2 regions of the Actinocorallia aurea genome follow, and region 2 is predicted to be linked to the other one. Evidence: riboswitches for the same ligand, from Rfam matches in the RefSeq annotation. Region 2 holds a riboswitch; the other holds the start of a gene.

The links. A riboswitch is a leader RNA that binds a small molecule or an ion and turns the genes downstream of it on or off. The one in region 2 is predicted to bind thiamine pyrophosphate.
Region 1: linked by a shared signal. The riboswitch ahead of ACYVOM_RS40615 (purine-cytosine permease family protein) and the one ahead of thiO (glycine oxidase ThiO) in region 2 are both predicted to bind thiamine pyrophosphate.

Annotation. Positions count from the first base shown of each region.
Region 1 is NZ_BAAGPQ010000040.1:51,637-55,924, forward strand. It holds gene ACYVOM_RS40600 (Fpg/Nei family DNA glycosylase) at 157-1,053, shown strand; gene ACYVOM_RS40605 (SSI family serine proteinase inhibitor) at 1,075-1,527, opposite strand; gene ACYVOM_RS40610 (rhodanese-like domain-containing protein) at 1,571-1,909, shown strand; TPP riboswitch at 1,969-2,082, shown strand; gene ACYVOM_RS40615 (purine-cytosine permease family protein) at 2,079-3,476, shown strand; gene ACYVOM_RS40620 (PAS domain-containing protein) at 3,519-4,288, shown strand, end outside.
Region 2 is NZ_BAAGPQ010000004.1:239,489-243,776, reverse strand. It holds gene ACYVOM_RS08050 (thiazole synthase) at 1-246, opposite strand, end outside; gene thiS (sulfur carrier protein ThiS) at 308-523, opposite strand; gene thiO (glycine oxidase ThiO) at 520-1,614, opposite strand; TPP riboswitch at 1,614-1,722, opposite strand; gene ACYVOM_RS08035 (NAD(P)/FAD-dependent oxidoreductase) at 1,850-3,043, shown strand; gene ACYVOM_RS08030 (Rv2175c family DNA-binding protein) at 3,071-3,448, shown strand; gene thiE (thiamine phosphate synthase) at 3,477-4,106, shown strand; gene ACYVOM_RS08020 (hypothetical protein) at 4,138-4,269, shown strand.

The sequences.
Region 1 (4,288 bases), on a different contig from region 2:
CCCCCTGTGGATATCCCTCTCACTCCTCCTTGGGTGTTTTGTCAGTTGATATGTGCTTTTCGCCACTTTGGAGAGGGGGAATCCACTGGCGTCCCCAAGTTATCCACAGGCGTTGTCCACAGACATCCACAGGGTTGGGGACGGCTGTGGAGAGGCATGCTGTACGACATGCCCGAGCTTCCCGAAGTGGAGTCGCTCGCCGCCTTCCTGCGCGAGCACGCCGTCGGTAAGGCCGTCGCCCGTGTCGACGTCGCCGCCGTGTCGGCGCTCAAGACCTATGATCCGCCCGTCACCGCCCTCGGCGACAGGACCGTGGCCGCGGTGTCGCGCCACGGCAAGTTCCTCGACCTCGATCTCGACGCGGGCGGCGACCCCGCCGACCGGCTGCACCTGGTCTTCCACCTCGCGCGGGCCGGCTGGCTGCGCTGGAAGGACGAACTGCCGCTCGCCCTCCCGCGCCTCGGCGGAAAGAACCCCCTCGCGCTGCGCCTGCGGCTGAACGACGGCTCGGGCTTCGACCTCACCGAGGCCGGGACGAAGAAGGGCCTCGCCGCCTACGTGGTGCGCGATCCCGCCGACGTCCAGGGCATCGCCGACCTCGGGATCGACCCGCTCTCACCGGAGTTCACCCCCGCGGCCCTGTACGCCCTCACCAAGGGATCGCGCACGCGGATCAAGGGGCTGCTGCGCGACCAGAAGATCATCGCCGGCATAGGCAACGCCTACTCCGACGAGGTGCTGCACGCCGCGAAGATGTCCCCCTACAAGATCGCCTCGACCCTCACCGAAGAGGAGGCCGCCGCGCTGCACGCGGTCATCGTCGGCACGCTCACCGACGCCGTCGAGCGCTCGAAGGGGCTCGCGGTGGGGGACCTGAAGTCGGAGAAGAAGCTCGGCCTGCGGGTGCACGGCCGCACCGGGGATCCCTGCCCGGTCTGCGGCGACACCATCCGCGAGGTGTCCTTCGCCGACTCGTCGTTCCAGTACTGCCCCACCTGCCAGACGGGCGGCAAGCCGCTTGCGGATCGCCGTTTGTCCCGTCTGATCAGGTAGATGGGGGGTGGGGGCCGCTGTCTAGCGGACCTTGGGCAGCTCGCCGAACAGTTCGGAGACCTTCTCCCAGCGCTCGATCTCGCAGCCGTCCTTGCGCGAGTAGGAGGCGTTGACGGCCGCGCCGTTCCAGGTGCCGGTCACGGTGCCCTGCTCGGGGCCGCCGTAGCCGTCGGTGCAGGCCGCGTCGGCCGGGAGGGGTGCGAACACGTCGGCGCCCCCGGCGGCCAACTGGGCGCAGGCCTTGGCGGCGGCGGGGTGGGTGCCGCCCGCGGGGTCACAGGTGAGCGTCCAGGTCTCCTCCTGGGCGTTCGGGGCCTTCTTGAGCGTGATCGTGAGCTGGTCGCCCGCGGCGGCCGCGTTGGGGGACACGGTCTCCTGCTCGGCCGACTTGGTGCCGCAGGCGCTCACGGCGGCCACGACGGCGGCGGTGAGCAGGAGCAGCTTCGCTGCGTTCTTCGGCGATGAGGTCCTCATGCGCGATTCGACGTGGGGCCTCGTTCCACGGTTCCATGGGTCCGTGACGAATTTCGGCGAGAGCATCCCCACCGTCGGCGCGCTCCAGATTCCGGACGGCGCCTACCTTCTCGACGTCCGTGAGCAGGACGAATGGGACGCCGGCCACGCGCCCGAGGCAGTCCACATCCCGATGAGCGCCCTGAACGAGCGGGCGGGGGAGATCCCGCAGGATCGCGAGGTCTACGTGGTGTGCCGCGTGGGCGGCCGGTCGGCCCAGGTGACGATGGCGCTGAACAACGCGGGCTGGAGGGCGCTGAACGTCGACGGCGGCATGATCGCCTGGGAGCGGGCGGGCCTGGCCGTGGAGGCGGCAGGCGACGCGGAGCCCTACATCGCCTGAGATATCCCACCTCGCGGTGGGTGATCATCGGGGAGAAGGGTACGATTCGCGCCGAATCACAACCTTTCCGCGGGAGCTCGGGAGAAGGCCGGGCTGAGAGGGCGACCCATCTGTCGCCGACCGCATGAACCTGTCCGGGTAATGCCGGCGTAGGGAGAGTGCTCCTCGCATGTCCGCAAGCACGCTTGAAAACCGCCCCCAGCGCCCCGAGGGGCCCGCTGAGGCGCCGCTGACCCTCGACGAGCCGACCCCCCGGGTCCTGTCGTTCTGGGACCAGAGCGCCTTCTGGGCCAACCTCGGCGTCAGCCTGTTCGCGTTCTCCGGCGCCTACACGGTGCTGGCGCCCGACGTGAACGGCGTGCCGCAGCTCTCGATCGCGGCGGGCATCGCCGCGATGATCATCGGCACCCTCGTCGGCGGGCTCATGCTCGGGCTCGCCGCGGTGCCGGGCGCCCGCACCGGCCGCCCGGCGATGGTGATCCTGCGGGGTCTGTTCGGCGCGCGGCTGTCGTACGCGCCGACGGTCCTCAACATCGCCCAGCTCGTCGGCTGGGGGACGTTCGAGCTGATCGTCATCGCCGACGCCGCGCACGAGCTGTTCGGCGGAGGCCCGCGCTGGGTCTATGTGCTCGCCGCGGGAGCGCTCACCACGGTCCTGACGATCTGGCCTCTGGGCTCGGTGCGCCTGCTGCGCCGGTTCGTCACCATCGCCGTGGGGATCGCGCTCGTCTGGTTCTACATCCAGTTCGTGAGGGAGGGCCTGCCCGACCTCACCACCCACCCGGGCGCCGTCGGCGGCGGCCCGTTCGGCTCCGACTGGAGCCTGTTCTGGCTCGCGATCGACGCGGCCCTGGCCGTCTCCATCTCGTGGGTGCCGGTCGCCGCCGACTACACCCGGCACGCGCGCAGTGAACGCGCGGCCTTCGGCGCGGCGAGCGGCTCCTACGCCGTCACGCAGATCATCGCCTACACCCTCGGACTCTTCGCCCTCGTCCTCGCGGGCCAGGGCAACGGCGTCTACGGGCCCTTCCTCACGGTCACGGCCGGCGCGGTCTTCTTCTTCGTCTTCGTCCTGCGCGAAGCCGACCAGTCATTCGCGAACGTCTACTCCACCGCGCTCTCGATCCAGAACCTTGTGCCGCGTGTGGACCGCCGCGTCTTGAGCATCGGCCTTGGCGCGCTCATCACGGTGCTCGCCCTTGCCCTCAACATGGACGACTATTACGGCTTCCTCGCCCTCATCGGCTCGGTCTTCGTGCCGCTGTCCGGCGTGCTCGCCGCGGACTTCTTCCTCGGCCGCGGCAGGACCGGCTGGAACACCGCGCCGGACGCGCCCGCCCGCTGGTCGATGGTCGCGGCCTGGATCGGCGGCTTCGTCACCTACCAGCTCATCAACCCCGGCGAACTCGGCGCGTGGAAGGAGTTCTGGAACGGCGTCCAGGAGGCGCTCGGCCTGACCGTCCAGCCGTGGATGAGCGCTTCGCTGCTGTCGTTCCTCATCGCGGCGGTTCTGGCACTGGTGATCGGCCGGGTCACCGACAGGAAGGCAAAACCGGTTTCCGGCTGAGCGGGAGGCGCCCGCCGCCGCGGTGGGACGATGGCGGGCGTGATGCTCCCAGACGAGGACCGGACCGCGTGCGCGGTGCTCGCCAGCGCCCCCGATCCGATCGTGGCGGTCGACGAGGCAGGCCGGGTGACCCTGTGGAACCCGGCCGCCGAGCGGTTGTTCGGCTGGGCCGCCGAGGAGATCCTCGGCCAGGTGCCGCCGATCATCCCGGACGAGCTGACCGCCGAACACCACGCGGTCCTGGAACGGGTCCGCGCCGCAGGGTCCCACGTCTCCATCGGGACCCGGCGGCGCACCCGCGCCCGCGAGCTGATCGACGTCCGGATCGACACGAGCGCGATCCGCGGATCGGACGCGCGGCTCGTCGGCTGGGTCTCGGTCTTCCACCCCGTGGCCGAGCCCGAGACGCGCGCGGTGGCGGAGAAGGCCCGGCTCGTCCGCCGGCTGAACGACATCCTCGGCGACCTCAACTCCGCGCTCGACCTCGACACCGTCCTCGACCGGATCACCGCGGCGCTGGTCGAGCTGACCGGCGCGGACGCCGCCGCGTTCGTCCGGATCGAGGGCAGCAGGCTGCGCCTGGTGACCGCCCGCGGCCTGCCCGACGAGATGCGCGGCGCGACGGTCGACCTGGAGCCGAGCCTGGTCGCGGAGCTGCTGGAGTCCGGCCGGGACGTGATGCTGGCGTCCGGGCAGCGGGTCACCGACCTCATCTGGCAGCGGCTGCCGGACCTGCACACCGTCGCGCTCGGCATGGCGCACCTCGGCAACCGGCCCTACGGCGCGCTGTACGCGCTGTTCGCCGGGCGGAC
Region 2 (4,288 bases):
TTCGAGCTTCACCCAGTCGGTGCCGAGCGCCTCGCGGGCCAGGCGCGCGGTGAGCACGGCCTCGCCGGAGGTGAAGCAGCCCGCCGTGTTCGGCAGCACCTTGATGCCGTGCCTGTCGAGCAGCTCCAGCACCGAGCCCTTGGCCGCGGGGTCGACGCGGCGCATCGCCACCGTCGTCAGGGCGGTGCCCGACGCCAGCAGCGCCTCCTCCAGCGCGTGCATGCTCGGGGCGCCGCCCGTGCCCATGATGAGGCGCGAGCCGAGCTTCTCCCCGGCGATCTCCAGTGCGTCCGGCGTGTCCACGTTCTCAGCCTCCCTGGACCGCGGTGATGATCTCCACCCGGTCCCCGTCGTTCAGGGTCGTCGCGGGCCACTGCGCGCGCCGGACCACCTCGTCGTTCAGCGCCACCGCGATACCGCGGCCCCCTTCGGCCGCGATCGGCCCGGCCACGTGGACGACGACGTCGGCGACCGTCGTGCCGACGGCGAGATCGCAGGGGTCTCCGTTGACATGGGCTCTCATCGGGTCTCCACGGGGGCGAAGCGGGCGGCGGTGAAGGGGCGGGCCACCTCGGGCAGGTCCTCGCCCGCGAGCACCCCGGCGACGGCGTCGGCGGTGAGCGGGGCGAGCAGGATGCCGTTGCGGTAATGGCCCGTGGCATAGACCAGGCCGTCGGTCCCCGAAGGTCCGAGGATCGGGGCGTTGTCGGGGGAGCCGGGGCGGAAGGAGGCCGTGACCTCGGCGAACTCCAGCTCGGTGACGCCGGGGAACAGCGCGCGGGCGTCGCGCAGCAGCTCCCACAGACCGCCCGCGGTGACGCGGCCGTCGAACCCCAGCTCCTCCTGGGTGGCGCCGACGACCAGCTCCCCGTCGGGGCGGGGCACGAGGTACAGCGAGAAGCCCTGGACGAGCCCGCGGGTGGCGCGGGTCAAGAACGGCCGGGGCGAGCGCAGTCTGATGATCTGGCCCTTGACGGGCCGTACGGGCAGGTCGCTGAGGCCGCCCGACCAGCTTCCGGCGGCGAGGACCACCTGGTCGGCGGGCAGTACCGTGCCGTCCTCCAGCCGGACGCCCTTGGCCCGCCCGTCTTCGATGACGATCTCGTGCGCGCGCTTGCGGACGAGCGGCACATCGGCGCAGGCCTGGAGAAGGGCCGCGACCACCTTGCGGGGGTTCACGCTGCCGTCCTCGGGGGCGAGGATGCCGCCGCGCACGGAGGGGGCCAGCATCGGCTCCAGCTTGCGGCACTCGCGGCCGGTGAGCAGCTCGGTGCGCAGGCCGAGGGACGCCTGGAACTCGTGCTGCTCGCGCAGGAAGGCGAGGTCGTCGCCGTCGTAGGCGACCGAGAGGTTGCCCTCGCGCTGGTGGCCGACGTCGATCCCGGTCAGCTCGGCGAGCTCGGCGGCGAACGCCGGGTAGCGGTCGCGCGAGTCGATGCCGAGCATCAGGTGGTCTTCCTCGCCGTACTGGAGCTCGCCCACGGGCGTCAGCATCCCGGCCGCGACATGACTGGCGCCCGAGCCCGGCGAGGGGTCCACGAGGGTGACGGCCAGGCCCCGCTGGGCGGCCCGCCAGGCGACGCCGAGGCCGACGACCCCGGCTCCGATGATCACGATCAAGCGCGTCCGCTCCCTTCGCCGGCATGATCCGGATCAGGTTCGTACGGTCGGGAGCCGCGTGCTCCCCTCTCAGCCCCCGCGGGGGCTCCCGTGCTGTCGGAATCCAGCGTATGCCCTGAGCAGGAATCATGGGTTATCCGGCATCCCTGTGCAGAACGCCGTTCTCGCCGACGGTTAAGGTTGGCCTCACCTTGCCGGTCCGGTCTGTGGGTGTCGTGGAGGGCTTTGCATGGAACGGGTCATCGTCGTCGGCGGCGGTCTCGCCGGAGTGCGCGCCGTGGAGGCGCTGCGGGCCAGGGAGTACGCGGGCGCGCTCACCCTCGTGTGCGCCGAAGAGGTGCTGCCCTACGACCGGCCGCCCCTCTCGAAGGCGGTCCTGACCGGCGACAGCGACGACACGACCGTCGACGCCGCCTGGGACGCGCTCGACTGCGACGTCCGGTTCGGCGTCACCGCCACGGGCCTGCGCGCCGACGAACGCGTCCTGGAGACGACGGGCGGCGACCTGCCTTACGACGGTCTGGTGATCGCCACCGGCGCGGACCCGATCCGGCTGCCCGGACCCGGCCGCCAGCACGTCGTGCGGACCATGAAGGACGCTCTGGAACTGCGCCGGCTGCTCGTCTCCGGCGCCCGTGTGGTCGTCGTGGGGGCCGGGTGGATCGGCGCCGAGGTCGCGACCAGCGCGGCCAAACTCGGCTGCCGTGTGACGGTCCTGGAGGCCGCCGAGGCCCCCGTGGCGATCGCGCTCGGGCCGGAGCTGGGCGCGCTGACCGCGCCCTGGTACGCCGAGGCGGGCGTCGAGCTGCGCTGCGGCGTCAAGGTCGCCTCGATCGAGGACGGCGGGGTCGCCCTCGTCGGCGGGGAGTTCCTGGAGGCCGACGCGGTCGTCGTCGGCGTAGGGGTCCGGCCCGCCCTCGGCTGGGTGGGCGACGCGCTGGAGCTCGACCCGCGGCTCGGCGGGATCGTCGTGGACGGCGGGCTGCGCACGGCGCGCCCGGAGATCGTCGCGGTAGGGGACTGCGCCGCCTTCTGGTCGGCCAGGTACGGGCGGCGGATGCGGGTCGAGCACTGGGACGTCGCCCTGAACGCCCCCGAGGTCGCGGTCGCCGCGCTGCTCGGCGATGCCGACGCCGCCTACGACGAGGCGCCCTACTTCTGGTCCGAGCAGTTCGGGCGGATGGTCCAGTTCGCCGGGCACCGCGCGGGCGCCGAGAAGGCGGTCTTCCGCGGCGACCCCTCGGAGCGCAAGTGGGCCGTCTGCTTCGTGTCCGGCGACAGGCTGGAGGCGATCCTCACCGTCGACAAGCCGCGCGACCTCGTCCAGGCCCGGCGGATCATCGGCGATGGGACGCCGATCGACGTAGCAAAGCTCGCGGATCCTTCCGTAGCCATCCGAAACGCCGTCCTGACGGTTTCGTAGCGTCCGGCGGATGGTAGACACGGAACCGTGACGAAGACGCACGTTGACATCGACCCGGAACTCGACTCCCTCGTAGGGGAATGGCACACCCTGACCGGTGCCGCCGCCCTGTTCGGCCTCCCGGCCGGACGGGTGAAGCAGTGGGTCAAGGAGGGCAAGCTCCTCGCCGCCTACCGCTCCGTCGGAGGCGGCCCGCAGGTCCCCGCCGCCTTCTTCGAGGGCGCGGAGATCATCAAGGGCCTGCCCGGCACCCTGACCCTGCTGCGCGACGCCGGCTTCGACGACGTCGAAGCCCTGCGCTGGCTGTTCACCGAGGACGACACCCTGCCCGGCAGCCCCGTGCAGGCGCTCCGCGAGAACCGCGGCACCGAGGTGCGGCGCCGCGCCCAGGCCCTGGCGCTCTGAGGTGGTTCCGAGCGAGAAGGCGGTGGCCCTGCGCGCGCGGCTGGCCACCGCCCGGCTCTACCTGTGCGTGGACTCCCGCTCCCGGCAGGGCGACCTCGCGGAGTTCCTGGACGCGGTCCTGTCCGGCGGCGTGGACATCGTCCAGCTCCGCGAGAAGGGCATCGAGGCGAGGCAGGAGCTCGCCGCGCTGGAGGTCATGCGCGATTCCTGCGCGCGGCACGGCGCGCTCCTCGCGGTGAACGACAGGGCCGACGTGGCGTTCGCCGCGGGGGCCGACATCCTGCACCTCGGCCAGGACGACCTGCCGGTGCCCCTGGCCCGGCGGATCGTCGGCCCGGACATGCTCATCGGGCGCTCCACCCACGCGGTGGAGCAGGTCGCGGCGGCCGAGGCCGAGGAGAGCGTCGACTACTTCGCGGTGGGCCCCGTCTGGCCGACGGCCACCAAGCCGGGCCGCGAGGCCGCCGGATTCGCCCCGGTGCGCGCCGCGGCAGAGACGGCCCGGCGGCCGTGGTTCGCCATCGGCGGCATCGACTCGGGCACCCTGCCGGAGGTCAAGGCCCTCGGCGCGACCCGGATCGTCGTCGTCAGGGCCCTCACCGAGGCCGCCGACCCGCACAAGGCGGCCCTGGACCTCCGCGCCGCCCTGGACGGCTAGGGCTCGGCCGGGGAGGAGCGATAATGGGGGCATGAACCCCGACGACTCCTCCCCGCTCCTGCCCGACCTCACCAGCGACGAGCGCTCCGAGGGCTGGGGCGACTGGCGCGAGGACGAGGGCAACGACGCGCGCCTGCGCGAAGACGTCCCCCCGCACTGGTAGCGGGCCACAGGCGGGCCGG